3 regions of the Vibrio cortegadensis genome follow, and region 3 is predicted to be linked to each of the others. Evidence: predicted binding sites of a transcription regulator. Region 3 holds the regulator's gene; each other region holds the start of a gene.
The links. The regulator PurR, encoded in region 3, represses purine synthesis genes. The targets are predictions, from matches to a motif close to TNANGNAAACGTTTNCNTNA.

Region 1 (7,139 bases), 790 kb from region 3:
CGATCTACCACCTAAATCCATGGCCTCTGCGACGGAAAAATTGCGACTTATGCAAGCCATCGATTCCGAAGGTAAGATTACACCGCATGGGACAATTTTATCACCGCTTCCGATAGATGCTCTATATGCCGACCTCGTCACTAGAATGCCATCAAGAGCATTAAAAGAAGTGATGGTTGATCTGGCAGCCGCACTATCGGTTCCTGCGGCGATTTATCAAATCAAACCTCATCAGGATGATGACCAACCGATTGAGAAACAGGAACCTCATCATTGCGATGGTGAAATATTGATTAACCTAGTCAGAGGGAGAACCTTTGATTCGATTCAGGTTGAACAAGAAGCGCTAAAAGAGGCAAAGGGACTGTCTAAGCAAATGAGAGAGGCGTTTGAATTGCCACAGCTTGACGTTGCTTCGCGATATGACCGTCATCTATTTCTAACTAGCATTGCTCAATTACATCCGGAGTTGGTTTTCGTTCGAAGAGAAAAACGTCGCCAAGCATTGGCAAATGGAGAGATGGAAGTAGCGGTAGGAAGGCATAGTCGATTTTCTGACAAAGCAGAGGCCGCCATTGTGATGGATACCCATAGCATTCCAGGGCGAGGCGTTAAGCAAACATTAAATTTAGCAACCGTTATGCTACCAGTTCCGCTTAGCTTGTTAATTGAGCTTGAATTGGGGGATTGGGTTCAGGGTGAAACAACGGTGGTAAAAAGTGGCGAACAAAGCTCAGGAAAAAATCAAATTCTAACGGAGATGGAATTGCGATACGCAGGACGCCTATTGACGACTCGGCAAGTGATGCCAGAAGGAGAACTGCTTTTAAAGCCAATTGTTGATGCGGTAAATCGAAATGAGTGGCTCATCGGGCTCGCTGACGAACGGCGAATGGAGATCAACCTATGGAAATTATACGTAGAGCTAGGACTTGATGCACAGCACTCGACCCATGATGAACTTACTTTTGAGCAGTGGCTTATTGACCAACTCACTGAACTTGAGATTCAGGATGTTGAAGAGCTATGTATTTTCGACAACAGTGACTTTACATTTGAAGGCATTCCTTACTGGGAGTTTGATGATTTTGCTCACCAATACCCTCAAAGTATCGCTTTGGCTGATCTTCAGTTAACGGTTGAATATTATGTCTCGAAGAAGTTGATACAAGTGATATATCAGCGAGGGTCTAGAAAGGGCGATCCAAAAAGGTGGGAGCTACCAACGTGGAAAGGTTGGCGAATTCAATATAAGAAAGTGAGTCGAGTCGTCGATGTTCGGTAATAAATAGATGCAACTTATATGGGGAGTAAACATATGGCGAATTTGTATTTATTTATTCTGCATAATATTAATCAATTAAGCGCATATTTGAAATTAATGTGTGAATTATGTTAGAAGCTTGCGTTTCATATTTCCTTTTGAATGGTTGAGAGGGTATAAAAGACCGTTCTTTTATATCCTATTGCTATATAGGGGGAATTGGTTGATATTAACCACAACATATCGTGTTGCGTTTATGTCGGGGGACATTATGGATAAACAGGAAGATGCGAGCGTACTATTTGACTACACATCGTTTCTTGGTGCTTCGTGCAGTAAAAAATGGACGTTTTTAGAGGCAATGAGCTCGTTTGCTCCGATATTTGGAATTGTTTGGCGTGACAACATCAAAGAGCTAACCAAGCCAGAAGATCGTTTATGGGAAATGGCACTGAAATCCATGTCCTCACGTAAAAGCGATGAGTCCAATATTGTCACTTTGGCGAAACTTGCCAAACTTGAAGGGATTGAAGAGCTGAAAGTCGTAATGCCTTACCCATTAGAGAAAGAGCAAATTAAGCATATTGAAGATCGCGGCCAACTGGTTATCAATAACACGTCGCCAGATGAGTTTTACATCACTCTTTAGTTTGTGGCTGGTGACTAAGTTGAATCGCTGAACATGAGTTAATGCCACATAAACAAAGTTCATTGGTGCTTATTCGGTAAACGTAGAGATGTGAAAATTGAACATTAAAAAAGAGCCAAATGATGGCTCTTTTTTTGTTTTTACCAGAATCGCTTAGATTGGACTAATCAATAAGATTGTACTCTTTGCTTAAGATATCAATGATCTCTTGCTTCGGATTATCGCTTAACTCTATTTTTTGCCCCGTTACTTTTTCCGCAATATCGATATAAGTGCGAGATACCGACATTAATGCATCAAGTGGAAGCGCATTATCACGAGCAAGTGCTTCTCTTTCAGGCATCCTGTTTTTATTAAGAAGGATGTCAGGATCTGGGAAGTGATTGAGTAAAAACTGACGGAAACCCTCTTTAGAGTTCTCAACAATTTTTCCGTGTTGATACTCGTTGCTGTCCCAAATTCTAGAAGAGTCAGGAGTACCGACTTCATCCATATAAATCAGTTTTTCAATGCCTTGCGCATCATTCACATAACCAAACTCAAACTTGGTATCGACAAATGTTTGCCCCACTTGAGCTAAAGCGTTACTTATTACTCCGAAGCCCTCTTTCAATAATTTTTCATACTGAGCGATGTCTTCAATCTTACTGAAATTAAAGTCGGCAAAGTTATCTTCAAGGTTCTTACGTGTAATATTCACATCATCAGCTTCTGGAACACCAGGAATGCCTTTAAGAATCCCCTTAGTTGATGGCGTGATAAGCAAGTTTGGTAGGGCTTTATCTTTTTCAAGGCCATCTGCCATTTCAATACCGCAAAACTCTCGTTCACCGTTGGCATAGGCGCGCCACATCGAACCGGTTATATATTGGCGACAAATAGCTTCAATCATAACTGGGCGCGCTTTTTGGACAATCCAGACAAATGGATGAGGGATATCCAAAATGTGGCTATCCGCTAAGCCATGATCTTTAAATAACTTAAACCAGTGATTAGAAATAGCGTTCAAAGCGGCACCTTTCCCTGGAACACCTTTCAAATCATTCTCGCCACGCCATATGCAATCAAATGCAGAAATACGATCACTGATCACCATAATCGCAAGTGGAGCGTCCGGTGAGACGTTGTATCCTTTTTCTTTGATTAATCGTTGGCTGTCTTCTTCAGTCAACCAATAAACAGAGCGTACTTTTCCACTATGAACAGGTTTATTGGTACGAATTGGGAGGTCATCATTTACGGCAAGAACTTGGTCAGCGAAGCTCATTAGACATTCCTATCTTTTATTAAACATCACACGGAGAAAATACCTAGTAGGCGTCATTTCAAGTTGGCATCGTTTCTAGTAGGCATCGTTATTGGATGCATCATACCAGAAAATTAATTTCCATCCAGCAAAAAGCAAACGTTTGCTAAGTGTTGGTGGAAGTAAAAAAAACCTCCGATAAAGGAGGCGAAATAATTTAGTCAAACAGGGCTGTGTTCATGAGGTAAACCAAAATTATTAGTGCAATACCTGAGATGAATGTTCAGTAAAAAACACTTCGCATTGGTGCTTCTTAGCCAAAATGTTGAGTTGGCGTTGACCAAATTCATCAATATTATTGCTAACGACAACAGCACTCGCATTACCTGATTGAATCGCTTTGATTGCGATTTCAAACTCAGACTGGTAGCTAGAAGCCTTCATATGAATCACTTTGCTGCTGCAAGTGTTAAATCGTGTGAGTTGCTTTATGGAAGGGCGCGGACATTGAGCCGTGAAAAGTATCCATTGATTTTGATGCGAGAGCTCAGAGATACGCTTCCAAAACTGTGTCGCTTGAGTTGGCACAGAGTTGATAGAGGTAATATGAGCGTGATGATCAAAAGTGTCAAAGTTAAACGTTAATGGCGTCATCGCTTTTTGAGTCATTGCTTGTTGAGTCAAAGTTTTTTGAGCTAAAGCTTTCTGAATCATAAATACTGGAGTCATGGCACTGTCCTTCTATACATGCTGTATGTCTATACAGTAGTTATTTTGAGGGAGAAGATCAAGTATTAATTGATGGATTTATAGACTCCGATCACAAGCTAAATTTCGACATTAATTATTATTTGTTGATTTTTAAGGGGTTTATTTTATTTCACACTTTGAGTGTATCGAGAGGTGTTAACGCGAGATGTAGTTAATAACGTAAATAGGAGGGAGTTTATCCAGTGTAAGTAATGACTTATACAGTAGTTTTTTCAGTCGTTATTATAGATAGAGGGAACTGGCGCATAAAGCGTTTGCCTAGATTAAGAGTGATTGAAAATTTATGCTGGGGGATCAAAAAAGCGCCTTGTACGCGGCGCTTTCTATCCATTTTCTGTTTTGAGCAACGATCAGTTATCTATGCTTTAAGATGCTTTTTGAAGCTGTGCGAGCATCTGCTGTTCTTCAATATTGAATTGGCGTACATCCAGTGTTGCCATTGCATTACAGTCTTTACATGAGTGATGGTGTTTCCCATCAATATAATCATGTTTCGCGAGTAGAGCTGGCTGTTTACACCAATCACAAACGCCTTCAATTTTGAACATTATCTTCTCCCCACCTTTTTGTTTTCAGGTGTCATTTTCGGCGTGCATTATGACATACATAGTACAATGAAGTTAACTGTTTGTTACGTATTTTTGAGAGGGAGATCGATTGCTAAGCCAATATTTATAGGAGATAGAGAAAGCTGGACATGATAATTCTGATTATTTGTTACTTTTTTGTAACATTGTGGAGAATTATTTTAAGAGCGCCATTTAAGCGTTTCATCTCTTCTTCACTGCCTTTCATATCTGGATGGTAAATTCTTGATAGTTGTTTAAAGCGTAATTTGATTTTTTTCTCATCGGGTATGTTTGATGGGGTAAAGCCAAATATAGCGCAAGAAATATTCAGTTTTTGATTTTTAGAAGAGTTCTGATGCTTTTTGAATTCACGAAATACCGTCTCTAGTTGGCGCTTAAGCTGCTTTATCGTAAAGGTTTTAGCTTTTAGTTCTTCCTGAAGCTTCAGTTGTTGCTCCATCAATTCATTGGTTTGATCATGACGATTGCGTTTCACTGCCATGATCAATACTAGACTGAGAATGGCGATAATTAGCCAAGGGGCATATATGAAAATGCTGGAGTCACCGCTAAAAATATTGAGTTGGTTCATGAACGTTTTAAATGACCAACTATCAGAATTTTCAGGTAGGTCCTGTTCATCTTGAGGAATATCCAGAGTGATGGGGTCAATTTGAGCGTCAAGTTGGTCAATAGAAGAGAGTTGCTTGGCTCTTTGAGTATTGAATTGTCTCTCTAATACTCGATAATAGCCATCCTCCGCTTGAGTGTTTAACTTAGCATCGGAAAGGGTGTCTGCCGCAATTTGGTACCAGATTTCAGCCATATCTAGTTCACTAATATCAACGTTAGTACGTTCAAATAGGCTCGCTAATTTCAAAGGCGCTTTGCTATCCCCCTCAAGAGCAAGTTGTGTGTACCAGCGAAGTGCATGTTCAAGGTTTATCGTGGTGCCTTCCCCGAGTTCATAGGCTTGAGCTAATTTGTACTGCGCGGCTTTATGGCCACTTTTTGCGGCTTGCTGATACCAATGAAATGCTGTGTCGATGTTTTTTTCGGTGTCGACGCCTAAAGCGTAAGATTGAGCGAGGTTATACTGAGCCTGAGGATCGTTTTGATTCGCTTTGGCTGTCAGAAGGGCGATATTATCAGTGCTGGAATACGCTAAATTGCAAGTTAGGCTTACGAAGAGAAAAGCAAAAATGAGCAAATAACGTTTCATTAAATAAGGCTTCTTATAGTCAGGGTAAGTAATCACGCACGATTCAGCTAAAGTATGAACTGAATCGCATGCGGTATCTTAACATTTTATCGCGAGTGCCGTTACTTAAGTCTCTTGAGTTCTTGTGCCCCATTAATCGGACGATTGACAGAGACTTTACGGCCTTTCTTTAATCCAACTTCATAATCAGCGGTTAAATTTTTCATCGCTTCTCTTAATTGCTGCTTGAAGGTTTCGCGATCGATATTTTCAAACTCTTTATCAATGTAATTATTGATCTTATTCGCAGACTCTTCATCAGGCGTAATAATAGGAAGTTTCTCTAGTGCACCTTCAACCCAACCAGAAACAAAGGAATTCACTCGACGAGTCACTTCAAGGTTACTTGTGCCTGAACCAGAAAAACTGTTTCGGAACTGACCAGTATGCTCATTCAATTCACGATAAACGATATCAAAAGCAAAGGCTGCAAAAATAGCGCGGTCAGCTTCACCAATAAATTCAACGCGTTTCAGACCTTTATGATTAAGTAATACGGCTTCGACACCGAATCTAGTATTGATACCGCGGATCACACGTAAAATAGTCGAACTGACATTAGCAGGTAGAAGGTGACTGGACTGAGTTTTGCCCATTTTGATAAATTCAATATCATCCTTATCCAAGCCATATTTAACCATCAAGGCATGAGCCATTTTGATGGCATTAGCTGCTTCATTGACGTTGGCTGAATTTCCAAGCTCTAGGCATTTGGCAATTTTCTTTAGGGCTTTTTTCTTATCCATCTACTGCTTGTTAACATCCGCTTATTTTGAAGAGTCAGACATTTTACCTGTTTTTTAGATTTAACTCAAAACGGTAGAGAGAAAAAAGAATCTTAGCGGAGAGAATGATTGGATATCTTGGAAACATGTGAAATAAAAACGCCATCGATGTTCGCTTCCAATGAAGTTCGTCGATGGCGTTGATTAGTGTCGTAGAGCGTGAGGGTTAAATACCTAGCTCATCGAGAAGATCGGCTGCTGCATCGTTGCCGCCTGATGCCGCTGCAGTTTTATTCTGCTCTTCTTTCATTTTCTTTTGAGTCGACGCTAAAATTGAATCTGGGCACTGCTCTTTTTCAATTTCAAATTCTTCTAATTGAATGAATTCTGTTTTATCCATCGCCAACTCAAGGTAGAAAATGTTGTTTTTCTCAGTCGAGAAAGTAACACGACGCGCTTGTGGGCGATCTAGATTAGTATCAACAGAAAGGTTTACCTGTTTATTCAGTGACAACATTTTTGGTTGGTTTTGAGTAATGTTGGTTTGTAGTTCTTTACGGATCTTATTGGTAAAGTCGCCAACTAATTGGTTAGTCAGTTCACCAAGAACGTCTCCAACCTCATCTGACGTGTGCAAAACCGCTAATTCATCTT
Region 2 (7,139 bases), 1.2 Mb from region 3:
GCGTTGCTCTATTTGGCGCAGGCGTTGGTACACTTTTATTTCAATTTATCACCAAACGTACCGTCCCGATTTTCTTAGCTTCTTCTTTTGCGTTTATTGCACCAATCATGTTCGGCATTCAAACTTGGGGAATTGGCGCAACCATGGGTGGCTTAATGGCCGCTGGGGTTGTGTATGTATTGATGGGTGCTTTAATCAAGGTGAAAGGCGTAGAGATCATTCATAAGATTCTTCCACCAGTTGTGGTTGGCCCAGTGATTATGGTGATTGGTTTAGGTCTTGCACCAACAGCGGTAAACATGGCGCTAGGTAAGAGTGGCGATGGCGCAATTCAACTTATCGATGGTAGCGCGGCATTATGGATTTCGAGTGTGTCGCTGTTCACGACTATTGCAATCAGCACTATCGGTAAAGGCTTTCTTCGATTACTACCTATTGCTGGCGGTATCTTAGCGGGTTATGTCTTAAGCCTATTCTATGGCGTAGTTGATTTCACTCCTGTTGCACAGGCATCTTGGCTTTCAATGCCAAACTTTACGTTCCCTGAATTCAACATCAACGCGATTTTATTCATGATCCCTGTCGCCATTGCACCAGCAGTTGAACACGTAGGTGATATGCTCGCAATCTCTAACGTAACAGGTAAAAATTACCTTAAAAAACCAGGTCTACACAGAACCATTGCTGGCGACGGAATTGCGACAATTGCAGCCTCTATGGTTGGAGCGCCACCGAATACAACTTACAGTGAAGTCACTGGTGCAGTAATGCTGACCAAAGCATTTAACCCTGTCATTATGACTTGGGCGGCGATTACCGCGATTGTTCTTGCACTTGTTGGCAAACTTGGCGCGCTATTACAGACCATTCCTGTGCCTGTTATGGGTGGTATTATGATTCTGCTATTCGGTTCAATTGCAACGGTTGGCCTTAATACTCTAATCAAGAACAATGTGGATCTGCACAAGTCTCGCAACTTAGTCATCGTTGCTGTAACGCTAGTCTTTGGTATTGGTGGTATGGCTCTGGGTGTAGGTGACTTTAGCCTACAAGGCGTAAGTTTATGTGGTATTGTCGCAATCCTACTTAACTTAATTTTGCCCCATGAGATGGGTGAAAACCATATTGTCGATAATGCTCAAATGGAAGAGAGTGAGCGTTAGTTTTCGCTGAAAATCGAATAAAAATCGAGCACACAAAAAAAGCCATACCTTAATCGGTATGGCTTTTTATTTTCTAATCGATTTTAAACCCTACCAAGGTAGAGATTATTTAGTACCGAAGATCTTATCGCCTGCATCACCTAAACCAGGAACGATGTAACCTTTATCATTCAATTTTTCATCGATTGCAGCAGTATAAAGCTCTACATCTGGGTGTGCTTTTTTAAGCGCTTCAATGCCTTCAGGAGCCGCGACAAGTACTAGCACTTTAAATACCTTACAGCCTTGTTCTTTCAGTAGATCTAAGGTTGCAATCATAGAACCGCCAGTCGCTAACATTGGATCAACAACTAATGCAATGCGCTCATCAATGTTTGATGCTAGCTTGTTGAAGTACGGTACTGGTTCTAGTGTTTCTTCATCACGATAGATACCAACAACACTAATACGAGCACTTGGCATATGCTCTAACACACCATCCATCATGCCAAGACCAGCACGAAGAATAGGAACAACCGTCACTTTTTTACCTTTAATTTGATCCACTTCAACAGGACCATTCCAACCTTCAATTGTCACACGCTCTGTCTCAAAATCTGAGGTTGCTTCGTAAGTCAGTAGGCTACCCACTTCAGTTGCTAGCTCGCGGAAACGCTTAGTACTAATGTCACCTTCGCGCATTAGGCCAATTTTATGCTTAACTAGCGGGTGTTTTACTTCAACAACTTTCATTTCCATCTCCGGTTTTTAGGCAATATTTAAATAAACCTTCAGATTATACATCTTTCCATGCAAAGTTTCAGAGAAAATCCCCAGCAAAACTGTGTCAATTATGAATTTACAAAAGGCTAATAACTTATTCTGTGTTTCATAAAAGAGTGAAAATACTTCGGTCATTTGAGCTCATGCCTTGATAGATCAATAGGTGAACAGTTTCAACGGAAATGACAAATAAAAAAACTTGCGCAAACGTTTGCTCTTTGAGTTTAAGCACTGGTAGAATAGCGCCGTTTTCACATCTAACTTAAGACCGAGGACTGTCCCGTGAGCGGTAATAACTCTTCTTTAAGCTACAAAGACGCAGGCGTAGATATCGATGCAGGTAATGCACTAGTTGACCGTATTAAAGGTGCCGTAAAACGCACTCGTCGCCCAGAAGTGATGGGTGGCATTGGTGGCTTTGGTGCCCTTTGTCAACTTCCAACTAAATACAAAGAACCCGTACTAGTTTCTGGTACCGATGGCGTTGGAACTAAACTCCGCCTTGCTTTGGATATGAAAAAACATGACACCATTGGTATTGATCTAGTGGCGATGTGTGTGAACGATCTTATCGTTCAAGGTGGTGAGCCTCTTTTCTTCCTAGATTACTACGCAACTGGAAAACTGGACGTTGATACGGCAGCTGATGTTGTGTCTGGTATTGCGGAAGGTTGTGTCCAAGCTGGCTGTGCTCTAATTGGTGGTGAAACCGCTGAAATGCCAGGGATGTATGAAGGCGAAGACTACGACGTTGCAGGCTTCTGCGTTGGCGTAGTAGAAAAAGAAGACATTATCGATGGCACTAAGGTTGCCGCTGGTGATGCGCTTATCGCTGTCGGCTCTAGCGGCCCTCACTCCAATGGGTACTCTTTAATTCGTAAAGTGCTTGAAGTCTCTGGTGCTGATAAGAATGAAGAGCTAGAAGGTCGCACAATTGGCGAACACCTTCTTGAGCCAACAAAGATTTACATTAAGTCAGCACTAAAAATGATTGCTGAACATGATATTCACGCTATCTCACACATTACTGGCGGCGGTTTTTGGGAAAATATCCCTCGCGTACTACCTGAAGGCACGAAAGCTGTCATCGATGGTAAAAGCTGGGAATGGCCTGCAATTTTTAGCTGGCTACAAGAGAAAGGCAATGTGGACACATTTGAGATGTACCGCACGTTCAACTGTGGCGTAGGTCTTGTGGTTGCTCTACCTAAAGATCAAGCCGATGCAGCTGTGGAACTTCTCAAAGCGGAAGGTGAGAATGCTTGGGTTATCGGTGAGATTGCCATTGCCGCTGAAAATGAAGAACAAGTTGAGATCAACTGATTCATTTCAAATCATAACTTAGTTTAATGAATGAGGGCTCTTGAGTCCTCATTCTGCTATCTAGCCTATAGAAAACCCTATAATTTCTAAGTACATTGTCTATCTGACATTCTAACGTTGAGCCAACAGCATGAAAAATATTGTCGTTTTAATTTCTGGTAGTGGTAGTAATCTACAAGCAATATTAGATGCTTGCGAATCTTCAATCACCGATGCAAAAGTGTGTGCGGTATTTTCCAACAAGCAAGATGCTTATGGTTTACAGCGAGCAAAAAAATCGGGCGTAAGTGCGCATTTCGTTGACCCTCTCAACCATGATTCAAGAAAAGAGTTTGATCATGAGTTAATGTGCCAAATTGACGCTTACCAACCGGATCTGATCATTCTCGCGGGGTATATGCGAATTCTGAGCCGAGAGTTTGTCCAGCGCTACGTAGGAAAGATGCTGAACATCCACCCTTCCCTGCTTCCTAAATACCCAGGCTTACATACTCATCAACGCGCCATTGACGCACAAGATAAAGAACACGGAACAAGTGTTCACTTTGTGACAGAAGAGTTAGATGGTGGGCCTGTTGTTTTACAAGCCAAAGTCCCCGTATTTCCTGACGATAGTGCTGAAGATCTTGCCGAGCGAGTATTAACTCAAGAGCACCAAATTTACCCTCTGGTGACTAAATGGTTTATTGAAGGCCGATTAGCCATGATAGATGGAAAAGCGCATTTAGATGGTAAGATACTTGGTGAGCATGGCTACGCAGAAGAGTAACCCATTTAAGAAATAAACCCGTAAACATGTTCTAAGTTCGGTATTGACGCCATCACAGTTGATGACCGAAAAGCCGAACTTAGACAAATGTTTGTGTGACGAACAATAAATTACTCTAGCGGCTGAGTCGGAGCTTGGCTGGCAACTTTAGCAGGCGCATAAGCCACATCCACTAACGCTTCCGCATTCCCATCGATCAGTTCACCAAAGTGGAATAACGCGAATTCATTCGGTTTCATTCGGTGCCACTGTTCATTATCCGTTAAAGGTTGAGTCGCAATGACGGATACAACATCATTGGGTGTCGTCTCTTCTTGAAAGTTAATTTCAACGTCTTCATCAATCAAGCTCGCTTTACCAAAAGGCGCTCGGCGAGTGATCCAGTAAAGATGATTGGTACAATATGTCATGACGTATTCACCATCACTGAGCAACATATTAAATACACCTTTCTCTTTTAGCTTCTCACAGCACTGAGCAACATAGCGAAACATGCCTTCCATATCTTGTGGAGGCTCAGGGTATCGCTCTTCTAACTGTTTAACGAGCCAGCAAAAAGCCATTTCACTATCGGTTTCGCCCACGGGACGGAAGCGCCCTGAATTGAGCTCTTGGTACTCAGTCAACTGCCCATTATGAGCAAAAGTCCAGTAACGTCCCCATAGCTCACGGGTGAAAGGATGAGTATTCTCTAAATTAACACCACCACGGTTCGCTTGCCTGATATGACTAATGACAGCTCGACTTTTGATCGGATAATTCTGAACTAATTCAGCAATTTTAGACTCACAGCTCGGGTTAGGATCCTTAAAGGTACGAAAACCTTTACCTTCATAAAAAGTAATCCCCCAGCCATCACGATGAGGTCCAGTGTTTCCACCACGTTGCATCAAACCGGTAAAACTAAAACAGATATCGGTTGGAACATTAGCGCTCATTCCGAGCAATTCACACATGGCTTAACTTACTCCCTAATATATAAACCATCATTGGCGCTCACTTTCGCGCCAATGTTGAATCAATGGTATGTTGCTTATTCCATCTCTTTTTCAATGAGTTGGATAATGATATGAATAATTTTGATATGGATCTCTTGGATACGATCAGCATATCCAAAATGCGGCACGCGAATTTCAATATCAGCACAACCCGCCATTTTGCCTCCATCTTTGCCCGTCAAAGCAATGCTCTTCATGCCTTTCGCTTTAGCGGCATCAATCGCATTAAGAATGTTTGCTGAGTTTCCAGAAGTGGAAAGTCCAAACAATACATCACCTTTACTGCCCACAGCTTCTAAGTAACGCGAGAACACAAAGTTATAACCAAAGTCATTACTTACACATGAAAGGTGGCTTGGGTCTGAAATCGCAATACCAGGATAGCCAGGACGATCCTCACGATAACGCCCGGTTAGTTCTTCAGCAAAATGCATCGCATCACAGTGTGAGCCACCGTTACCACAAGATAACACTTTGCCACCCTGTTTAAACGAGTCAGCAATCATTTTAGCTGCCGCTTCAATTTGGGCAATATTATGGTCATCCGATAAAAATGCATTTAATACGTCAGCCGCTTCTGTTAGCTCATTTTTAATTAGATCTTGATACATAGCGTGTCTCTTTATGATTTTGCAACATTATTGTTATGCAGCATTATTGTCGCGTAAAAACGCCTTACAAAAACCAACTGCAAACAAATTAACTCAATTAGGAATGAGAGCCGTTTATTACTTTGAGTTTACCCACAAACATTTCAGAGTGTCGATAGTTAAGCTTCAAGAAACCAAGTTTTATTCCACTCCATCACTCTATTTGTTCAGTTAATCAGCACCAAGATCGCAATTTTAGAACGTTTACTCTACTTAGATCACTTTTTATACAGTTAGATATTTTACATTTTGTTAATATTTCATTTACACTTGTAACTGGTTAGACCTCTCCTGTTAGGTCAGGGATTTTAAAACAGACAAACGTGCACACGAGAAACGCGTTTGATAAGGACATATTTATGGATATCTTGCTCTCTATATTAGGATTTACAGTCGTGTTAGGACTGTGCTTCTACCACCGCACATCACTCACTCGGTCACTGTTATTACTTACCGCTACCATGCTTGCACTTACCGCCTTTGGTTATGCGGGGCTTATAGGTTGGTGTACTTATGCTTTATCTGTCGCCGTTTTCTCCGTCCCTAGTATTCGTCAAAGCCTTATCAGTCGAAAAGCTCTGAAAATCTTCAAAACAGTCCTTCCAGCCATGTCACAAACGGAGAAAGAAGCCTTAGATGCAGGTACCGTTTGGTGGGAAGCAGAGCTATTTAAAGGTAAACCTCAGTGGGACAAACTTCACAATATAACGCCACCTACGCTTTCAAAAGAGGAGCAGGCGTTTTTAGATGGTCCTGTTAATGAAGTATGTGCAATGGTCAATGATTACCAAGTCACTCATGAATCGGCAGACCTCTCTCCAGAAGTTTGGCAATATCTAAAAGACCACAAATTTTTCGCCATGATCATCAAGAAGAAGTATGGCGGATTAGAATTTTCAGCCTATGCGCAGTCCTTAGTTCTACAAAAACTTACCGGGGTTTCTGGTGTTTTATCTTCTACCGTAGGTGTTCCAAACTCTCTTGGCCCTGGTGAATTACTGCAACACTATGGAACTAAAGATCAATGTGATTACTACCTACCTCGACTTGCAGAAGGTAAAGAGATCCCATGTTTTGCATTGACGAGTCCAGAAGCGGGTTCTGATGCTGGTTCTATCCCTGATTTTGGTGTGGTATGTAAAGGGGAATGGGAAGGCGAAGAAGTTCTTGGTATGCGCCTGACGTGGAATAAACGCTACATCACTTTAGCACCTGTAGCGACTGTTCTTGGGCTTGCATTTAAGCTTCGCGACCCAGATGCGTTACTCGGCGATAAAGAAGATCTAGGCATCACTTGTGCACTGATACCGACTCATCTTAAAGGGATTGAGATTGGTACACGACACTTCCCACTTAATGTGCCATTCCACAACGGGCCAACTCGCGCTAATGATATTTTTGTACCTTTGAGCTTCATTATTGGCGGTTCTAAGATGGCAGGCCAAGGCTGGAAAATGCTGGTGGAATGCTTATC
Region 3 (7,139 bases):
ATCTACAAGATTGCTCTGTAGTACTTCTCTCATTTGAGCGCCATTTTCTGCTTCGCTTACGGCATACCCTTCATTCTGGAAGTAACCAACAAGTTTACTACGGGTTACTACATCGTCTTCAACGACCAATACGTGATAGCTCATCTACACCCTTTTCTTTTAGTTATTTCGTCTATGCTTACTATTCTATTCATAAATAGTAATATTTCTAGCAATAGATGGTTTAAAATCAGGAAAGATCATTTTTTCTTGATTCAAGACAAGCATAGCTCACGCGTTAATATTTAGTCATATTCAGTCACTTTTCTTATTTAATGTAGTTACTGTTATTCATTTTTATTGGTTAGACTATAGTGAGAATAATACTCGGAGCAATAACGATGATCGAAACAAAAGCATTCAATGAAAAGCGTGCAGAGATTTACTGGTGGCTATCTAGCCTTTTCGCAAAAGAGTTAACTCAACAAGAGTTAGACAGCTATAACTCTCAAGAGATTCGCACTTTTCTGACTGGCTTAGGTGAAAACGAAACACTTAAACCTTCAATAGACAAGTTAGTTGACGCCCTTAATCGCTTACAAAACCGTGAAGACGCTCAATTAGAGCTTTCCGCTGACTATTGTGATCTATTTTTAAAATCAGATAAGAACGCCGCTCTTCCATACGCTTCTATGTACATTGGAAAGCAAGGTTTATTGAATGATGTTCCGGCTCAAGAGATGGCAGCATTAATGTCAAAGCACGGCATTGCAGTGAGTGAATCATTGAATGAACCAGCAGACCACATTGCCATTGAACTCGACTTTTTAGGTAATTTAATTATTCGTTCAAATGAGCTTGAGCAAGAGAAACACCTTGATGATGCATTAATTGAGCAAGAATCTTTCATTCAAACTCATATCCTTTCTTGGATCCCACAGTTTAGTGCTAAATGCGATCAATATGATGAGTTTGGTTTTTATGCAAGCGTAGCTCAAGTATTAGTCGCCTTCTGCCAATTAGATTGCCAATACCTAACAGGCGAATAACCTCTCAAATTTATAATTCCCATCGGTAATTCGTGGTTATTTATCACATTTTAAACTATCAAGTGAGACTAGGTTCACTTCACTTGGTAGTTTTGTATTGACCCTCTTATAATTAAATGTGACAACACCCACTAAACTGGTCCAATATCCATTGCCAGTGAAGCGTTTGCGGTCTAAAATTGTGACCGCAAACGATAAAATATGATTACAAATGCAAACCGCTGATATAAGGCGGTTTTTGTGTTTCTTAATACCTTGCTATCTCTCGATGATTCACGATGTGAAGTAACGTGAATCGGCAATTGCTATTAAGAGATAGTATTTACGCTACTTGGTTGACTATTATATGAGTTAACCACTGTATTAAGTAGCACCTCGACAGGATAACACCATGGCTACAATAAAAGATGTCGCACGCTTAGCAGGCGTATCCACAACTACCGTTTCTCACGTCATCAACAAAACTCGATTTGTTGCTGAAACGACTCAAGAAAAGGTAATGAAAGCGGTAGACGAATTAAACTATGCTCCAAGTGCCGTTGCGAGAAGTTTAAAATGTAATACCACACGCACCATTGGTATGCTCGTGACTCAATCTACCAATTTATTCTTTTCAGAAGTAATTGATGGCGTTGAGAGTTACTGTTATCGACAGGGCTACACGCTGATTCTTTGTAATACTGGTGGAATTTACGAAAAGCAGCGTGATTATATCCGCATGCTTGCCGAAAAGCGTGTTGATGGCATGTTAGTCATGTGTTCAGATTTAACTGAAGAGCTAAAAGAGATGTTAGATCGTCACTCTGATATCCCTAAAGTGATCATGGACTGGGGCCCTGAAAGTTCGCAAGCCGATAAGATCATCGATAATTCTGAAGAAGGCGCTTACCTTGCGACTAAGTACTTGCTTGATAACGGTCATACCGATATTGCATGCTTAAGTGGTCATTTCGATAAGGTTGCATGTAAAGAGCGAATTTTAGGCTATCGACGAGCTCTCAAGGGTGCCGATATTGATGTGAATGAAGATTGGATCATCGAAGGCAATTTTGAATGTGATACTGCAGTACTTGCTGCTGATAAAATTGTGAATATGGAAAATCGCCCAACGGCTGTCTTCTGTTTCAATGACACAATGGCTTTAGGATTGATGAGCCGCTTGCAGCAGAAAGGGATTAGAATCCCTGACGACATCTCTGTTATTGGTTACGACAACATTGAATTAGCAGAATATTTCTCTCCACCACTAACTACAGTCCACCAACCAAAAAGACGTGTTGGTAAAACTGCATTTGAGATTTTATTGGAACGAATCAAAGACAAAGAGCACGATAAACGCATCTTTGAAATGCACCCTGAAATCGTAGTTCGGGATACGGTAAAAAAACTTATTTAATTAAAATACTCAAATGAATGCGTATTAATCAGTGCGCATTCACAACACCTAAACTGCAACTCAACCCACATCAAGCTCATGAATTATTGGACCAATGTCTCATTTTAAAACCTAAAATGTGATACCTATTCAATATTTTCCTATATGCTATGAGTGTCACGCACAGGGCAAACTATTTGAAAAAATAGGACGCAAAGCCTCCGGCCTAAACCATTTGGTAGGTAGCGGGGTTACCGATGGCAAGTATGCAAACAAAGTTTAACGTTTCGTTGACAGTACATTTGCATCACTTAGCTATTATCTCGGACCTGAAATTTGGTGGCGTAATCCTTTACACCGAGACTATACAGCATGGATAAACCAGTATTAAAAGACTCTATGAAGTTATTTGAGCAACTTGGCGCTATCAAGTCCCGCTCAATGTTTGGTGGATTTGGTATTTTTGCCAATGACACAATGTTCGCACTAGTAGTTAATGATCAACTACATATTCGTGCTGATAAAGATTCAACTAAGCAATTCCAAGAACAAGGTTATCAGCCATACATTTACAAAAAGCGTGGTTTCCCCGTTGTTACTAAGTATTTTGCTTTGCCTGAAAATTGCTGGGATACACCTGAGCAAATCTTAAAAACTGCAGTTGCTTCATTAGAATTCGCACAGCAAGAAAAAAGCCAGCAATCATCGGCTAAGCCAAATCGATTAAAAGATTTACCTAATCTTAGACTTGCTACCGAGCGCATGCTTAAAAAAGCGGGTATCGCAACAGTTGAAGAATTGCACAGCAAAGGCTCTCTAACCGCTTTCCAAGCAATTAGACAAACTCACTCATCATCTGTCAGCGTTGAGCTGTTATGGGCTCTTGAGGGCGCAATAAATGGCACTCATTGGTCAGTCGTTCCGCAAGAAAGGCGAAATGAGTTAATCAGCGACCTAAACTAGTCGACACATCAAAAAAACCGCCGCGTTTCTGCTGCGGTTTTTTTATATTCTTTGATTTATATGAAATATTTCTCCTCGCTTCCCTGTCTTATCTTTGTAAGTCGATAAAACATTTGTCATATTGTTTCCATAAACTTGTTCCCATAAACGTTTGCAAGGAGCTTCTTCCATGAGTAAAAAACTAATCATTGGTATCCTTTTAGTCGCTGTTGTTCTTTTTTTAGGCGTTAACTTTGGTCAATACCTAACCCTTGAAAACGCAAAAGCCCAACAAGCCGTACTCAACGAATATATCCAAAACAACTTCGTCGTTGCTGGCCTAATTTACTTCCTTGCTTACGTATTGATCACCGCGTTTTCAATTCCGGGAGCCGCTGTCGTCACACTTTTAGGCGCTGCTCTTTTTGGATTCTGGTTTAGCCTGTTCTTGGTCTCTTTTGCTAGCACAATTGGAGCAACGTTAGCGTTTTTGAGCAGTCGCTTCCTATTAAGAGATTGGGTGCAAAGTAAGTTTGGAGACAAACTAGAGGCGATTAATAATGGTGTTGAAAAAGATGGGGCGTTTTATCTCTTCTCATTACGCTTGATCCCTGTTTTCCCATTTTTCTTAATTAATCTATTGATGGGCCTAACTCCAATCACCACCTTAAAATTCTACCTAACTAGTCAATTAGGTATGCTCGCTGGTACCATGGTCTACCTAAATGCAGGCACACAGCTTGCCGAAATAGACTCGCTTTCTGGCATTGTTTCACCCTCCGTATTGGCGTCATTTGCACTACTCGGTCTATTTCCTATCATCGCAAAATGGTTAATGGCAAAATTTAAACCGACAACTCATGCAGAGAATGAATCATGAAAGCATTTATTGCGAGCACACCAACTGAAGCGCATATCGTGTGTGAATGGTTGAAGAGCGAACGCATCGACTGTGAAGTTCGAGGTGAGGGGTTGTTTGGTCTTCGTGGCGAGTTACCACTAAATGATGATACAGATGCTTATATTTGGTTACACAACCCTGAACAAGCACTAAAAGCGAAAGCCATTATTGATGACTACCAGCAACAATGCAGTAGTCACCAACAACATTCATGGCACTGTCAGCACTGTAATAATGAGAATGAACCGCAATTTGGAGTTTGCTGGAGTTGTAGTCATAGCCGCGATATTTAACTACTAAGCAATGATAGCTCTATAAATATAACTCGCACCGTTAACGAGTAGTACTCTTCCCCGATAATCTACTCGTTAATTTGTTTTTGAATAAACTCTATAGAGTGCTTATTAAACTCCTCAGGTCGCTCGACATTACATACATGCCCACAATCGGGAATCTCACACAACTCGCTCGACTCATGCACTGCAATCATCTCTTTTACCGGTTGGATAAACATGTAGTCTTTCTCACCCATTAAATAAAGTGTAGGGATGGGTAATTCACTGTCTTTAAAATAGCGCATCAAAGGGTTAACTTCAGAGGTCAACATAAACCAGCGTTTAAATTCTTTCTGGCATAATTTCTTAGCTTCTCGGATAAAGAGGTTGCGCGACTCTTTCTGATTTCGCTGCGGCATAACAATGTAAGCGAAAAGGCTATACAGCCACATGTAAGGGATAATGTGCTTGCTCATGTTACCGAGCTTCACCAGTACTTGCGATCGAGTATTAAGACGAGTAACGGCACCACCCAACACCATAGAACGAACACGATGGGTGGCAAGTTCCGCGATATTTCGAACAATAATCGTCCCTAGCGACATGCCAACAAAATGTGCTGAACGGATCTTAAGGTGATCTAATACTCTAAGGATGTCCATAGTCACCGTTTTAAAAGTATACCGATTACTGATCAGCTCTTTCAGAAGTTGATTCGATTTTCCGTGTCCTCTCAAATCAATCAGTAAAAGATTAAAATGAGCTTTATACGCTTTGATTTGTTTAAACCAAATGGATGAACTTCCGCCCGCACCATGCACAAACACCACCCATTCTTCACTTGTGGGATGAGTATAAGTTTTATGGAATAAAAGAGACTCAGTCATAAATTAGGAGGTTCGCTATATATCAATGGGATTTAAAAGTGGAATGGAAGATTAACACAGATCAAGCGGATTGGAGTTTAGCTAATGTCAGATATTAGCTATTAGGGTAAAAAAGTGTGAGATTAGCGGTCTTATAAGCTAATTTAATGATATTACTATCGATAAGCACCACATTATAGAAATAAAGTGAAGACGCCATCACGCCTTCACCTTTATTTATAGAGCGTCTCGATACATAGCGAGATAGGTTTTCGCCGCTTCACTCCAAGAGAACTCTTGTTTCATGGCTTGTAACTGAACACGTTTAATTTCCGCAGGCTGTTGTGTATAAACCAGCAGAGATCGTAGCATCACAAGCAGCAATGCATTCGAGCTTGGCTCACTGAAACTAAATCCTGTTGCGTCAAATGGAGAACTATCGTAATCAACAACGCTATCTTTCAACCCACCAACTGAACGAACAATCGGCAGCGTTCCATAAGCCATACTGTATATCTGATTGAGGCCACAAGGCTCAAATTCAGATGGCATTAAGAAGAAGTCAGAGCCCGCCTCAACTAAATGAGCCAATGTGTTGTCGTACGCTTCTACAAAAGCAAACTTATCGGAATGCAGTGACATGATCTCTTTCAGTTGTTCTGCTAGGACAGGATCCCCTGTTCCAACCACCACAACCTGTAGATCATTTTTCAAAAATTCAGACAGAATTGGTAATAAGTAGTGCACGCCTTTCTGATGAGTTAACCGGCAAACCATGCCGTAAACTGCAACCGATTTCTCTGGTAACCCCACTTCAGATTGGAGTTGTTGCTTACACACTTTCTTGCCGCGAACCATACTCTGATGAGAGGCTTTATACTGTTTAAGGATTAAAGTGTCCTTCTCCGGGTTCCATGCCCCGTAGTCACAACCATTTAGTATCCCATACAGATCATCACTACGCTGTTGAAATTCAGCAGCCATACCGTGGCTACCTAACTCAGTGAGTAACTCTTTCGCGTAGCTAGGGCTTACTGCATTGATCTTGTCTGCATTCAGGACACCGGCTTTAAGCATGGTGATATGAGTTTCACTTACGGCAGCATCTGGGGCATACCGAACATGAAATTCGTGTACGCTACTTTGCAGCTCATCGTAACTGAACACACCTTTGAATACCGCGTTATGCACCGAAATGACACTCTTCATTTGAGCGTAAAATTCCTCTTTCGCATAACGGTGTTTCAAAAAGTATGGGACAAACCCAGTATGCCAATCATTAGCATGAACGATATTTGGTTGAAACGATAACTTCGGCAGCATATCGAGACAAGCAGCACTAAAGAAAGCAAAACGTTCACCATTGTCAGCATACGCTTGGTTATTTTCTGCGTACATTTCAGCACGGTCAAAAAACTGAGGACAGTCAATGGCGTACACCGATGTACCTTCTAACGTTAACTCTCGCACCATATATGGCGTATGAGGCCAATGCTCAAGTTGTGTATCTAATAGAACTTTTGCTTCTGTAACACCTGGAATTTTTCTGTACGCTGGAAGTGTGATTCGTACATCTTGCTCTAGGTTTTTTAACGCTAAAGGCAGTGCCTTGGCAACATCTGCCAAGCCACCGCTTTTAATTAACCCTTCGACCTCTGATGCAACAAACAGAATAGAAAGAGTTTTAGTAGCCAATGCGCGCTCCTTTAGGGATAACAACAATGCCTTCATCCGATACATGATAATGCTTTT

Region 1: the regulator PurR is predicted to act here: its motif matches at 3,311-3,330, upstream of OCV39_RS05380 (phosphoribosylaminoimidazolesuccinocarboxamide synthase).
Region 2: the regulator PurR is predicted to act here: its motif matches at 2,125-2,144, upstream of purM (phosphoribosylformylglycinamidine cyclo-ligase).

Annotation. Positions count from the first base shown of each region.
Region 1 is NZ_AP025472.1:1,174,381-1,181,519, forward strand. Features, by position in the region: gene OCV39_RS05370 (helicase-related protein) at 1-1,285, shown strand, start outside; gene OCV39_RS05375 (hypothetical protein) at 1,536-1,913, shown strand; gene OCV39_RS05380 (phosphoribosylaminoimidazolesuccinocarboxamide synthase) at 2,077-3,180, opposite strand; gene OCV39_RS05385 (hypothetical protein) at 3,418-3,888, opposite strand; gene OCV39_RS05390 (hypothetical protein) at 4,296-4,478, opposite strand; gene OCV39_RS05395 (J domain-containing protein) at 4,648-5,721, opposite strand; gene OCV39_RS05400 (DUF2786 domain-containing protein) at 5,823-6,506, opposite strand; gene OCV39_RS05405 (DUF3334 family protein) at 6,712-7,139, opposite strand, start outside.
Region 2 is NZ_AP025472.1:770,014-777,152, reverse strand. Features, by position in the region: gene OCV39_RS03640 (uracil-xanthine permease family protein) at 1-1,163, shown strand, start outside; gene upp (uracil phosphoribosyltransferase) at 1,269-1,895, opposite strand; gene purM (phosphoribosylformylglycinamidine cyclo-ligase) at 2,208-3,248, shown strand; gene purN (phosphoribosylglycinamide formyltransferase) at 3,379-4,017, shown strand; gene OCV39_RS03620 (class II glutamine amidotransferase) at 4,128-4,973, opposite strand; gene lpcA (D-sedoheptulose 7-phosphate isomerase) at 5,051-5,626, opposite strand; gene fadE (acyl-CoA dehydrogenase FadE) at 6,025-7,139, shown strand, end outside.
Region 3 is NZ_AP025472.1:1,962,618-1,969,756, forward strand. Features, by position in the region: gene torR (two-component system response regulator TorR) at 1-144, opposite strand, end outside; gene torD (molecular chaperone TorD) at 381-1,028, shown strand; gene purR (HTH-type transcriptional repressor PurR) at 1,420-2,424, shown strand; cyclic di-GMP riboswitch class I at 2,581-2,662, shown strand; gene OCV39_RS09265 (TfoX/Sxy family DNA transformation protein) at 2,776-3,366, shown strand; gene OCV39_RS09270 (TVP38/TMEM64 family protein) at 3,536-4,225, shown strand; gene OCV39_RS09275 (DUF2007 domain-containing protein) at 4,222-4,539, shown strand; gene OCV39_RS09280 (alpha/beta fold hydrolase) at 4,608-5,408, opposite strand; gene glgA (glycogen synthase GlgA) at 5,625-7,082, opposite strand; gene glgC (glucose-1-phosphate adenylyltransferase) at 7,072-7,139, opposite strand, start outside.